Regions from separate parts of the Streptomonospora sediminis genome, predicted to be linked through region 1. Evidence: riboswitches for the same ligand, from Rfam matches in the RefSeq annotation. Region 1 holds a riboswitch; the other holds the start of a gene.
What was found. Region 1 has a riboswitch for glycine ahead of gcvT (glycine cleavage system aminomethyltransferase GcvT). Riboswitches for the same ligand answer to the same signal wherever they lie in the genome.
Positions count from the first base shown of each region.

Region 2: it holds a riboswitch for glycine, as region 1 does, so the genes downstream of both, gcvP (aminomethyl-transferring glycine dehydrogenase) here and gcvT (glycine cleavage system aminomethyltransferase GcvT) in region 1, are expected to answer to the same signal.

Region 1 is NZ_BAAGYZ010000072.1:82,941-89,788, reverse strand. It holds gene ACYVD5_RS14810 (serine hydroxymethyltransferase) at 1-222, opposite strand, end outside; gene gcvH (glycine cleavage system protein GcvH) at 227-607, opposite strand; gene gcvT (glycine cleavage system aminomethyltransferase GcvT) at 772-1,893, opposite strand; glycine riboswitch at 2,038-2,137, opposite strand; gene ACYVD5_RS14795 (3-deoxy-7-phosphoheptulonate synthase) at 2,641-3,696, opposite strand; gene pip (prolyl aminopeptidase) at 4,184-5,143, shown strand; gene ACYVD5_RS14785 (ferredoxin) at 5,367-5,558, shown strand; gene ACYVD5_RS14780 (NAD(P)/FAD-dependent oxidoreductase) at 5,542-6,759, opposite strand.
Region 2 is NZ_BAAGYZ010000017.1:28,283-35,130, forward strand. It holds gene ku (non-homologous end joining protein Ku) at 1-102, opposite strand, end outside; gene ligD (non-homologous end-joining DNA ligase) at 203-1,117, shown strand; gene ACYVD5_RS04755 (FAD-binding protein) at 1,173-2,447, opposite strand; gene ACYVD5_RS04760 (MerR family transcriptional regulator) at 3,126-3,722, shown strand; glycine riboswitch at 4,071-4,161, shown strand; gene gcvP (aminomethyl-transferring glycine dehydrogenase) at 4,281-6,848, shown strand, end outside.

The DNA.
Region 1 (6,848 bases):
GTGCTCGCAGCCCCCGTAGTAGCGCTTGCCGGGGTAGCCCTCGGCGTACTTGTTGGTGAGGACGGTGCCCTGGGCCTCCAGCACCGCCTGCGGAGCGAAGTTCTCCGAGGCGATCATTTCCAGGGTGTCGCGCTGCCGGTTCAGCTCCGCGCCGACGGCGGCTGCGACCTCGGGGTCGAGTTGGTCGAGGGTCTGGTCGAGCAGATTGCGCTGAGACGCCATGTGATTAGCCTTCGCCTTCGGTCAACTGCGTGTACTGCTCCGGGGAGAGCAGTTCGGACGGTTCCTCGGTGACCTCCACCTTGAAGAGCCACCCTTGGCCGTAGGGGTCGGTTCCGATGACCTCGGGGTTGTCCACCGCGGTCTGGTTGATGTCGACGACCTCGCCGTTGACGGGCGCGTAGAGGTCGCTGACGGACTTGGTCGACTCCACCTCCCCGCAGGTGTCGCCCGAGGTCAAGCTCGCGCCGGTCTCGGGCGGTTCGACGTAGACGATGTCGCCGAGCGCTTCGGCGGCGAAGGCGGTGATGCCGACCGTGGCGACACCGTCGGCGATCGCAACCCACTCGTGCTCGCTCGTGTAGTTCAACTCCGCGGGAACGCTCAATTCAACTCTCCAGGAGGTCGTCGTTGTCCGGGTACCGCGCGGCCCTCCGCGCACGGCCGGGCGGCCCGTTCGGCGTGTGGACCGCTACCGGTTCCACCCCGCTCGATTCTGCCGGTAAGGCCGGTGCGCCCGCACGCGGTGTGCGCGGTTTCGTGCCGCGGAAGTCAGTGCTCCCGCCGGTAGAAGGGCAGGTCGACGACGTCGACGGCCTCGTGGCGGCCGCGGACGTCGACGGCGGTCTCGCCCGCGGCCGGGTCGGCCCCGCTATCGATATAAGCCATGGCGATGGGCTTGCCGAGGGTGGGGGAGGGCGCCCCGCTGGTGACCGCGCCGACCGGCCGGCCGTCGAGCAGGACGGGGTTGCCGTGGCGCAGCGGCCGGCGTCCGCGGCCCGCCAGCCCGACCAGGCGGTGGCGCGGCCCGGAGTCGGCGACGCGCTGCAGCGCCGCGCGGCCGACGAAATCGCCGGGCTTGTCCAGCTTGACGACGCGGCCCAGGTTGGCGTCGAAGGGCGTGGTGGCCGAGTCGAGTTCGTTGCCGTAGAGCGGCATGCCGGCTTCGAGGCGCAACGTGTCGCGGGCGGACAGCCCGGCGGGTACCAGCCCGTGCGGTTCGCCGGCCTTCAGCAGCGCGTCCCAGACCTCGGGCGCGGAGTCGCCCGGCGCGAGGAAGATCTCGAAGCCGTCCTCGCCGGTGTAGCCGGTGCGCGCCAGCAGCACGGGGTGCCCGGCAACGTGCTGGTGGTAGCCCGCGAAGTACCGGATGGAGCCGAGGTCGGCATCGGTGAGCGGGGCGAGGATCGCGGCGGCGGCCGGGCCCTGCACCGCGATCAGCGCGTAGTCGGGGGAGCGGTCCTCAACGAGGACGTCGAAGCCTGCAGCGCGTTCGCTCAGCGCCGCCATGACGGTGTCGGAGTTGGCGGCGTTGGCCACCACCAGGTAGTCGTCATCGGCCAGCCGGTAGACGATGAGGTCGTCGAGGACACCGCCGTCGGCGGCGGTGATCATGGTGTAGCGGGCGCGCCCCGGCGTGACCTTGGACAGGTGGCCGACCAGGGCGTAGTCGAGCATGTCGGCGGACTGCGGGCCGGTGATGTGGATCTCGCCCATGTGGGAGAGGTCGAACAGGCCCGCTGTCTCGCGTACCGCGGTGTGCTCGGCGCGTTCGCCGCCGTAGCGCAGCGGCATTTCCCAGCCGGCGAAGTCGACGAGGGTGGCCCCGGCGCGCTCATGGAGACCGTGCAGCGGTGTTGTGCGCGGTACAGATCCCTGATCCGGCGCAGTCATGACTCACTCCCGAGAGGATGGACGTCGTTTCGTCACTGGCGTTGCCATCCTCCCCCTCTGTCATCGGTGCCTGAGAGCTTCGCCGCGCGGACGCGGCTTGCACCTTCGGCGAGGGGCGCAAGCGCCCCTGCTTTCCAGAGTGGTCTCGACCGTACGGTCCGGCGCGCCTGAGAGGTTTTCTGGGGAGGAATTGCTCCTTCGGCGGCCCGTGCCGGCTGCACGGACTCTCTCCCGTACGGAATCAGCGACCGATTCCAGGTTAGCAGCGCAGCCCTTCCGCGAACAGAACAGGGCGGGCCAATCACCACCGAGAACGCGCTGACCAGGGGTGGGGCAGAGGCGGAGGCGGGACGGGCCCCGATCACCCCTGAAGAAGCCGACCCGCACGCAGGCACCGGTGGGTGGCCGACCAGCGCGTTCGGGAACCGCGTCGGACACGGGTCCGCTCGGCGGCCTTGCCCGCGGCCGACTACAGGTGGCCCGGGCTGAAAGCAGCGGCAACGGCCGCGGGCGGCGGGGGCGGGCGGTCACCGGTCCCACCGCAGGCGGCCGGGGCGGGCGGCGCACCGACCCTGCGGAAATGCCCGGATTTCAAAGCTGAGACAGGCACTTCAACATGATCATCGCCGGAAACCCGGCATAACGGGCGCACGACCACCCCTGGAATCCGACATAACGGACACACGCGCGCCCACCCGGGCCGACCGCCGCCCTCGGTGCCGCTAACACACGCTTCTTATACGGGGATCAGGCCGAACGGCGCTTGCGTACCGCCTCGGCAAGGCCGGCCAGCACACCCTCGGTCGTGGACCAGTCCATGCACTTGTCGGTGATGGAGCGCCCGTAGACCAGGCTCGCCGGGTCGTCGAGCTCTTGGGCGCCCGCCTCGATGAAGCTCTCCAGCATCACGCCGATCACGCCCTGCTGGCCGTCGGCGACCTGCGCGGCGATGGACTCGGCCACCGCGGGCTGGCGGGTGTGGTCCTTGCCGCTGTTGGCGTGGCTGGCGTCGATCATCAGCCGCCGCGGCAGCCCCGAGCCCTCGATCACATCCAGCGCCGAGCCGACGCTCTGCGCAGCGAAGTTGGGTCCGCCGCGGCCCCCGCGCAGGATGACATGGCAGTCCGGGTTGCCCGCGGTGACCACCACCGAACCCGAGCCCGCCGGGTCGATCCCGAAGAACGTGTGCGAGGCGGCCGAAGCGCCGCAGGCGTCGACGGCCACCTGGACGTCGCCGTCGGTACCGTTCTTGAAGCCGACCGGCATGCTCAGCCCGCTGCCGAGTTGGCGGTGCACCTGGCTTTCGGTGGTGCGGGCGCCGATAGCGCCCCAGGCGACGGCGTCGGCGATGTACTGCGGCGTGATGGGGTCGAGGAACTCCGTGCCGGCGGGCACGCCGATCGAGCCGATGTCCAACAGCAGCTTGCGGGCGGTGCGCAGCCCGCGGTGCACGTCGTAGCTCTCGTCCAGGCCGGGGTCGTTGATCAAGCCCTTCCAGCCCAGCGTTGTGCGCGGTTTCTCAAAGTAGACCCGCATCACCAGGCACAGGTCCTCGTTCACCGAGGGTGCCAGCGCCTTGAGCCGTTCGGCGTAGTCGAGTGCCGCCTCGGGATCGTGCACCGAGCAGGGACCCACAATGACCAGCAGGCGGTCGTCGGTGCCGTCGAGAACGCGCTTGACCTCGTTGCGGGCGTCCTCGACCAGCCCGGTACGCTCCGGTCCCATCGGGAGTTCGGCCAGCAGGTCGCGCGGCGCGATCAGCGGCTGGTAGCTGGCGACGCGTGTGTCGTTGGTGTTGGCCATGCCTTCTGTGCCCCTTTTCCGTCTCCCCTGCAGACCCACCTAGAACACTAACGCGCGCGTACTTCGGGCACTGCCGCCGGAGGCGCCGCGGCGTGCGGGAAGCCGGGCTGTGTGGGCCGGTACGGACGCGGATCGGGCCGCGGCAGGTGCCCGCGGCCGTACGCGGTGTGATCGGACTACAGCAGTTCGTGTGACCCTGGACACATTCGTGCCGCGAATGCGGGCCAGGGAGGCGCCGCGCGGGACCGGATGCGGCGCTCGCCACACCGCTGTGCTCCGGGGAAACATGGTCCGGCGCCATCGTGCGCTGGAATGATCTTGCGCACCGGGCTCGGCGCGGACCGGGCGGCGGTGGCGCCGGCACCGGCGCGGCCCGCCGCCGCAACTCCGGCCGTTGCCGCTCAGTGATCGCATCGCGTCACCGGCGCGCCCCATGCCAGTTCTAGGATTGGCCACGGCCACATCTGCGACGAAGGACGCCTTACCCATGCGCACGCTGTATCCGTCCATCGAACCCTACGACTCCGGCATGCTCGACGTGGGCGATGGACACCGGATCTACTGGGAGTTGTGCGGGAACCCGGCGGGCAAGCCGGCGGTGTTCCTGCACGGAGGCCCCGGGGGCGGCTGCACCCCTGACCACCGCCGCCTGTTCGACCCCCAGCGCTACCGGGTGCTGCTGTTCGACCAGCGCAACTGCGGCCGCAGCACCCCCCACGCCAGCGGCATGGACGTCGACCTGAAGACCAACACCACCTGGGGTCTGCTGGAGGACATCGAACGCCTGCGTGTGCTGGTCGGGGTGGACCGCTGGCAGGTCTTCGGCGGGTCGTGGGGCAGCGCGCTCGCGCTGGCCTACGCCCAGGAGTACCCCCGCCGGGTCAGCGAGCTGATCGTGCGCGGCATCTTCACCTTGCGCAATGAGGAGGTGCGCTGGTTCTACCAGAGCGGCGCGTCGTTCCTCTTCCCCGACCTGTGGGAGCAGTACCTGGCCCCCATCCCCGAGGACGAGCGCGACGACCTCATCGGTGCCTACGCGCGCCGGCTGGCCTCGCCCGACCCCGAAATCAGGCTGGAGGCCGCACGCGCGTGGAGCACCTGGGAGGGCTCCACCATCACCCTGCTGCCCAACGAGGACCTGCGCACCCAGCATGCCGAGGCCGACTACGCGCTGGCCTTCGCCCGCATCGAGAACCACTACTTCGAGCACGGCGGCTTTTTCACACCGGGCCAGCTCATCGCCAACGCCGACCGGCTGCACGACATCCCCGGCGTCATCGTGCAGGGGCGCTACGACGTGTGCACTCCGGCCAAGACGGCGTTCGACCTGCACCGTGCCTGGCCGCAGGCCGAGTTCCACCTGGTCGACGACGCCGGCCACGCATTCAGCGAGCCCGGCATCCTGGACCGCCTGATCGAGGCCACCGACTCATTCGCCCGCTCCTGAGCCCGGCCGGGGTGCGGGCCGCGGCCTGCCCCGGCCGGATCCCCGGGGCGGTGGGGCGCCCGGCTGATCTGATCCGCGGGCCCGAGCGAATCGGGGAGTTCGCGGGCATCCGGCGCGCCCGAAGGCTGGGCTCGGATCCTCCGGCGCACTAGGCTCGGACGCGGATTTCGCGGTGGAACAGCGGAACGGTGAACAGCGCCGAGCAAGCCGAGCGAGGAGTGCCATGCGGGTCAACGTCGATTTCGACCTGTGCGAGAGCAACGCGGTGTGCATGGGGGTTGTGCCGGAGGTCTTCGAGGTGCGCGAGGACGATTTCCTTTACGTACTGCAGGACGAACCGCCGGAGGACCTGCGGGCCGAGGTCGAGGAGGCCGCCCGCATGTGCCCCAAGCAGGCCATCAAGATCGAGGGCTGACCGCGGCCAGCGCATCGGCCCAGGTGGTGCGTTCGCTGAGCAGCCGCCGGTAGCGCATCACCTTGGGTGTCGAACGCAGGCCCAGGACACCCACCAGCATTCCGGCCCGGCCGAAGAACGCCACGAACTTGCGGTCTTCGGCCGAGCCGTGCACGATTTCGGCGGTGTCGGCAGGCGCGGCCTGCCCCAGCAGTTGGATCTTCATGCCGTACTGGTCGGACCAGAAGTAGGGAACCGGCGTGTAGGGAGTGCGGGCGCCGCCGCCGGCCAGCAGGTTGCGCACCGCTGCGGCGGCCTGTTCGCCGGAGTTGGTCCAGTGCTCCAGGCGCATGCGGCCGCCGTAGTGCGGATGCGGCCAGGCCGCGATGTCGCCGGCCGCGTACACCCCGGGCAGCGCGGTCCGGCAGTACTGGTCGCAGAGCACCCCGCCGGTGCCCTCGGCGAGTTCGACCCCCGAACCCTCCAGCCAGCCGGTGTTGGGCAGCGCGCCCAGCCCGGCCACCACGAGCGAGGTCTCGACCGCGCTGCCGTCGCTGAGCCGGACGCGTTCGACGTGGCCGGCGCCTTCGAAACCGGTGACTCCTGCACCCAGCCGGACGTCGACCCCGTGGTCGCGGTGCAGCCGTGTGAACACATCGCCGATACGGGGATCGATGACCCGGGTGAGCGGTGTGGAGGCGGCCTCGATGAGGGTGACATCGAGCCCGGCGGCGCGGGCGCTGGCGGCGACCTCGGCACCGACGAACCCGGCACCCACGACCACCATGTGCGCTTCGGTCTTGAAGGCGTCGCGCACGGCCTCGGCGTCCTCGATCGTGCGCAGCACGTGCACCCCGGCCAGATCGGTGCCGGGCCGGCGGGCGCGGGCGCCGGTGGCGATGACGACGTTGTCGGCCGTGACCGCCGTGCCGTCGTCGAGTTCGATCGCGCGCTCGCTCGCCCGCAGGCGTGCGGCTCGCCGGCCCAGGCGCAGGTCGAGCCCGAGGGCCTCGAACTCGGAATCGTCGCGGAGGTCGACGCTGACCGGCGCGCCCTTGCCGGTTAGGAACTCCTTGGACAGCGGCGGGCGGGAGTAGGGGCGGTGCGGTTCGTCGCCGATCATCGTGATGCGGTCCTCGAAACCGGCCTGGCGCAGCGATTCGGCCGCGTGCAGCCCGGCCATACCGGCACCGGCGATCGCGATGTGGCGGATGTCGGCCATGTGCCGCCCCTCCTCAGTGCGCAGTGTTCAGTGATCGCGCGCCGCGCGCCGCGCACCGCGGGTGCGATCCCCTCTTGCTCGGCAACATA
Region 2 (6,848 bases), on a different contig from region 1:
CTGGTGGAACCGCGTGCCGTGGCGCTGGCGGGCGCTGAACAGCCGCACCGGCAGACTCACCAGCCCGAAGGTCAGGGTTCCCTTCCATACCGGAGAGGCCATTGCCCGCCTCCTTCCGCTCGGCGACCTACCTTCCATCCTGCCCGTTACCAGGTAAAACGTTGCGGAGTCCGGGTAAAGCCATACAACGGGGGTGAGCCGGGTGGACACTGAGGCGCGGACATGGCGGCTGGGCCGGCACCGGGTGCGCATCAGCCGCCCGGGCAAGGAGCTGTTCGAACCCGGTGGGCCCACCAAACTCGAAGTCGCCGAGTACTACCGCGCGGTGGCCGAGCCGATGCTGCGCCACCTGCGCGGCCGCCCCCTGGCCGTGCAGCGCTACCCGCACGGCATCGGCGACCCCGGGGGCGGGTTCTTCGTCAAGCACCGCCCCTCCTATGCGCCCGCGTGGGCGGGGGCCGCCACGGTGCCCAAGGAGGACGGCAGCGCCGAAACCGAAATGCTGGTCTGCGACGACACCGCCACCCTGGTGTGGCTGGCCGACCAGGCCTCCATCACCCTGCACGCCTGGCTGAGCCGGGTCGGCAGCCTGCGCAACCCCGACCGGCTGGTCATCGACCTGGACCCGCCCGGCGACGACTTCGCGGCCGTGTGCCGCGCCGCCCACCACGTCCGCGAAGTGCTGGACGGACTGGGGCTGGCCGCTTTCGTGATGACCACCGGGTCGCGCGGGCTGCACATCGTCGCGCCCATCCGCCCCGAGATCGACGCCGCCCAAGCGCGCGACCTTGCCCATGTCATCGCCGAACTGGCCGCCCGGCGCCGCCCCGAGGCGCTGACCACCAGCTTCCGCAAGCAGCGGCGCGGCGACCGGCTGTTCCTGGACTACCTGCGCAACGGCTATGCCCAACTGGCGGTGGCGCCCTACTCGGTGCGGGCACTGCCCGGCGCGCCGGTGGCCACCCCGCTGCGGTGGGAGGAACTGGAGCACCTCGACTCGGCGCGGGCCTGGACGGTACGCAACTTTGCGGAGCGCACCGGCGCCGAGCCCTGGCGCGGCATGTCCCGCCACGCCCGCTCGCCGCGCCGGGCCATCGAGCGGCTGGAGGCCGCCTGAGCGGCACGGCAGCAGGGCCGGGCCGCAGGAGGCGGGCGAGCGGGCGCGGCTCGGCTCAGGCGCCGCCGAAGATGTGGCGCTGCAGGAACTCGTTGCGGAACTTGCCGTGCGGGTCGAACCGGTCCGCCAGCGCCGTGAAGTCGTCCACCCGGCTGTAGCGCTCCCGCAGCGCCCCGGGCGCGGCCGTGAACAGCTTGCCCCAGTGCGGAACGGCACCGAAGGGCGCCAGGCGCTCCTCGACGCGCTCCAGCACCGCCAGCACCGCAGCGGAGTCCGGAACCAGGGTGAAGTGGAAGGCCACCGTGTCCTGTCCGAAACTAGGGCTCAGCCACAGCCCGTCGGCGGCGATGGTGCGGATCTCATGCACCAGCACCACGCCCGCAAGCTCGCTGCGCAGCGGCTCCAGCGCCTGCAGCGCCGCGGCGGCGTTGCTTCGCGGCATCAGGTACTCCGCCTGCAGCTCGTTGCCCGCGGTGCTGGGCGGCGAACCGGGGCGGAAGTGCGGCAGGCGCTCCGACCAAGGGCCGACCGCGCCGAGCTGCTCGGTGGAGTGCTCGGTGGACATCTCCGGGATCGGGTGGCGCGGGCCCGGGGCCGGCAGCGCGCCGAACAGGCCCGATTCGGTTCCCGGCGGCAGCGGGTCGCTCGTGCGGTGCTTTGTCCACACCTGGTCGATCACCGGTTCGCGCCAGCGGTTGAACAGGCTGACGCTGTAGGCGGCGCCGGCGATCTCGTCGAAATGCTCGGCGAACGCCTCCAGCGGCAGCCGCTCGTAGACCCGCTGGGCGACGTCGAAGTCGGGCCGGGTGCGCAGCGTCATCGAGGTGACCACACCCAGCGCGCCCAGCGCCACCACCATGCCGTCGAACTCGGCGCCGTGTTCGGCGCGGCTGAGAACGGCCAGGTCGCCCCCTGCGGTCACCAGCTCCAGCGCCTCCACCTCGGTGGCGAGGTTGCCGTTGGCGTCACCCGATCCGTGGGTGGCGGTCGCGCACGAGCCGGCCACCGATATGTGCGGCAGCGAACCCAGGTTGTGCAGGGCCCGCCCGCGCTCCTGCAGCCACTGCGCCAGTTCGGCGTAGCGGACCCCGGCACCCACCTGGACCGTGCCCGCGGCGGTGTCGAGTTCCATGGTTCGCGGCAGGTCGGCGAGCGAGACGAGGTCGCCCGGGGTATCGGCGACGGAGTTGAAGGAGTGGCCGCTGCCCAGGGCGCGTGCCCGCTCGGCGCGGGCGACGACCGCCTGCAGTTGCGCGACGGTGGTGGGGCGGTGGACACGCTCGGCGCCGAAGCCGATGTTTCCCGCCCAGTTCGTGGTGCGCCGGTTCACCTGGGGACCTTCCCTGCGGTGGATGGGGCGGGCGGCCGCTGCCGCCCGCTGCGATCAGGAACCAGACATACCAGACGCGCTGCGCACAGCGGCCGGGCGGGCGGCTGTGCACGGGCTCGCCGCTGCACCGGGCGGCGCGTCAGGGGCTTTTGGAGGTGCAGCCGCGGTGGGGCGGGGGAACGGGGCCATCGGCACCGGCATGCTGCGCGTTGCGTACCTACGCTGCGTGCGGTGCCGCTACCGGGCGCGTCACAGCAGGGGGCGGGTCCGGCGGGTACGATACCGGGCAGGGCGCCGGCGCACACCGCCCGGGACCAGCCCGGTGGGGGCTGCGGTTTCCGTGGCGGCGCGGCGCGCCCGCCACTGCGCGGGCGTGTCGGATACCGCTGCGCCGGGCGCCCCGGGACCCGGCCGCCGGGCCGCCGGCGGGCCCTGCGCCGCCGCCGCGTTTCGGTGCAGGTCGCGGCGGTGCGGTAGTGGCGCGGGGTTACCGGTGCGGCTGTGCTTGCGGATGCGCGGCGCGGGATGCCCGCGACTGTCGAAGAGGTTCCGCGACGCGCCGATGGGTGTCGTTGACGCTGTCCATGCGACCGGCTTACCTTCAATGTCGAAGGAACCCGCGGCGCACCCTTCATGCCCCCTGTCATTCGCCGTGGGCCGAGGAGCCGGAGGTTCGGCGTGGCGGTTACTAGCGGTGAGCAGCAAACCTCCGCTCTCAGGCATACAGCTATACGGCGAGCTGGGGAGCAGGGCCTGCTGTGCGAAGAGGACGTGGTGGCGCTGCCTATGGACGTCGGTTATCGCGGCCCCACCGCGTGTGCGGCCGCCGGAATCACTTATCGGCAACTCGACTACTGGGCCCGCACCGGCCTGGTCACCCCGAGCGTGCGGCCTGAGGGCGGCGGACCCCCCCTTTACGACTTCCGCGACGTCCTGCTGCTCAAGGTCGTCAAGCGGTTGCTGGACACCGGCATTTCCCTCCAGCAGATCCGTCCGGCGGTCGAGCACTTGCGCTACCGCGGGACCTCCGACCTCGCCCAGATCACGCTGATGAGCGATGGCGTGAGCGTCTACGAGTGCACCTCGCCCGACGAAGTGGTCGATCTCATGCAGGGCGGCCAGGGCGTGTTCGGGATCGCGCTGGGCCGCGTGTGGCGCGAACTCGAAGGCGCGCTCGACGAGTTCCCCGGCGAACGGCTGAGCGAGTCGCTGAGCCCCGAACCCTGCCCGGCCGACGAACTCGCCCGGCGCCGCCGCGAGCGCAAGACCGGGTGATTGCGGCGGCCGACTGAAGATCCCGCCCGCAAGATCCCGCCCGGGCGGGCGTTTTGTGCCGCCTCCCGCCGGCCGTCCGCGGCCCCGGCGCCCGCGGGTCTGCGGCGGGCGCGCCGTGCACCGCCTCAGCGGGGCCGACCCGCGCCCCGGCATCGGTCGGCACCCGGATTGCGGCACGGATCAGGACGCCGGGTCGGGAGGCATAGGCCCGTCCGGATCCAGTACCGTCGTAGGTGCGGGGACACGATCGGCACGGCCCGACGGGGACCCCGCCGCGATACGGTCCGCGGTTTCCGTAGATAATGACCACTCACATCTGAACACTGCAGTCGACACCAATCTGGCCGTCGATACCGCGCGGGAGAGACCCCGTACCAGGGGCGCCGACGGGGCAACACTCCCCAGTAACCTCTCAGGCACCAAGGACCGCGCGGAGGAGGCCACTCTGGAGCGGTAGGCGAGACGTGCCTGCGCCGCGGCTTTGCACAGCCGTGAGTGACAGAGGGGGAGACCACACAGGAGCAGCCGCCGAGGCGGCCAAGCGACCAGGAGGTCTCCATGACGGAGCAGCCAACCCGTGACCGAGGACCGGACGCCGGTGGCGAACCGGCCCGCGACTTCGCTGACCGGCACATCGGTCCGGACCCGGCCGAGGTGTCCCAGATGCTCAAGGCGGTCGGCTACGGCAGCACGACCGAATTGATGACCGCGGCGCTGCCCGAGCGCATCCTCACCGGACCGGGCCGCCCGGCGCCGCTGGAACTGCCCGCGGCCGCCGGCGAAACAGCGGCGCTGGCCGAACTGCGCGAGCTGGCCGACCGCAACCGCGTGCTGACCTCGATGATCGGCCAGGGCTACTACGACACGGTCACCCCGCCGGTCATCCGGCGCAACATCCTGGAGAACCCGGCCTGGTACACCGCCTACACGCCCTACCAGCCCGAGATCTCCCAAGGGCGCCTTGAGGCGCTGCTGAACTTCCAGACGATGGTCTCCGACCTCACCGGCCTGGACGTCACCGGTGCGTCGCTGCTGGACGAGGCGACCGCCGCGGCCGAGTCGATGACCCTGGCGCGGCGCGCCACCCGCGCCAAGGGCAACGCGTTCATCGTCGACTCCGATGTGTTCCCGCAGACCCTGTCGGTGCTGCGCACCCGCGCCGAACCCCTCGGCATCGACGTGGTCGTGGCCGACCTGTCGGCGGGCCTGCCCGACACCGATGCCTTCGGCGTGCTCGTGCAGTACCCGGCGGCCGGCGGCGCGGTGCGCGACCCCCGGCCCGTCATCGCCGAGGCACACGAGCGCGGCGCACTGGCGGTGGTGGCCGCCGACATCCTCGCGCTGGCCATGCTGCGCAGCCCCGGCTCGATGGGCGCCGACATCGCCGTGGGCTCCACCCAGCGCTTCGGCGTACCCATGGCCTTCGGCGGTCCGCACGCCGGCTACATGTCGGTGCGCGAAGGGTTGCAGCGCCAGCTGCCCGGCCGGCTGGTCGGCGTCTCGGTCGACAACGCCGGCAAGCCCGCCTACCGCCTCGCGCTGCAGACCCGCGAACAGCACATCCGCCGCGAGAAAGCCACCAGCAACATCTGCACCGCCCAGGTGCTGCTGGCCGTCATGGCCGGGATGTACGCGGTTTACCACGGCCCCGACGGCCTGCGCGCCATCGCCGAACAGGTGCACGGCCGCGCCGTCGAACTGGCGGCGCGGCTGCGCGCAGCCGGGTGCCAGGTCGTCCACGACGAGTTCTTCGACACCCTGCGCGTGCGGGTGCGCGGCGGCGCCCTGGCCGTGGTCGAGGCCGCGGCCGAGCGGGGGATCAACCTGCTGGCGGCCGACGCCGACACGGTGGGCATCTCCTGCGACGAGGCCACCACGCCCGCCCACCTGCAGGACGTGGTCGACGCGTTCACCGGCGGCCCCGCCAACGGCACCAAACGGCAGCAGGGTGAGACCGCCGGCTCGGGCGGCTCCGGCGGTTCCGGCAACGGAGCCCCGGCGCTGCCCGCCGAGCTGCGGCGCGGTGTGGACTACCTGGGGCACCCGGTCTTCTCGGCGCACCGCAGCGAAACCTCGCTGCTGCGCTACATGCGCCGCCTCTCCGATAAGGACCTGGCGCTGGACCGGACCATGATCCCGCTGGGCTCGTGCACCATGAAGCTCAACGCCACCGCCGAGATGGAGTCGGTGACCTGGCCGGAGTTCGCGGCGCTGCACCCGTTCGCGCCGTTGGACCAGGCCGCGGGCACTGTGCGCATCGTGCGCGACCTGGAGCGCTGGCTGGCCGAGATCACCGGCTACGATGCCGTGTCGCTGCAGCCCAACGCCGGCTCCCAGGGCGAACTGGCCGGGCTGCTGGCGATCCGCGGCTACCACCGCGGCCGCGGCGAGCACGGCCGCGACGTCTGCCTGATCCCCAGCTCCGCGCACGGCACCAACGCCGCAAGCGCGACCATGGCCGGGATGCGGGTCAAGGTCGTGGCCTGCGACGACGGCGGCAACATCGACCTGGAGGACCTGCGGGCCAAGACCGCCGCGCACGTCGGCGACCTGGCGGCGATCATGGTCACCTACCCCTCCACGCACGGGGTCTACGAGGACACCATTACCGAGGTGTGCCGCCTGGTGCACGAGGCCGGCGGGCAGGTCTACGTCGACGGTGCCAACCTGAACGCGCTGCTGGGCTGGGCCAAGCCGGGCGAGTTCGGTGCCGATGTCAGCCACCTCAACCTGCACAAGACCTTCTGCATCCCGCACGGCGGCGGCGGTCCGGGCGTGGGCCCGGTCGCGGCGCGCGCCCACCTGGCCGGTTACCTGCCCAACCACCCCGGCCAGCCCGAAGCCGGCCCGCACACCGGCGTGGGGCCCGTTTCGGCGGCGCCGTTCGGCTCCGCGGGGATCCTGCAGATCTCCTGGGCCTACATCCGGATGATGGGCGAGGAGGGGCTGCGCACGGCCACCGAGGCGGCGGTGCTCAGCGCCAACTACGTGGCCAAGCGGCTGGAGCCCTACTACCCGGTGCTCTACACCGGCAGCGGCGGCCTGGTGGCCCACGAGTGCATCATCGACATCCGCGGCCTGGCCAAGCGGACCGGGGTCAGCAACGAGGACGTCGCCAAGCGGCTG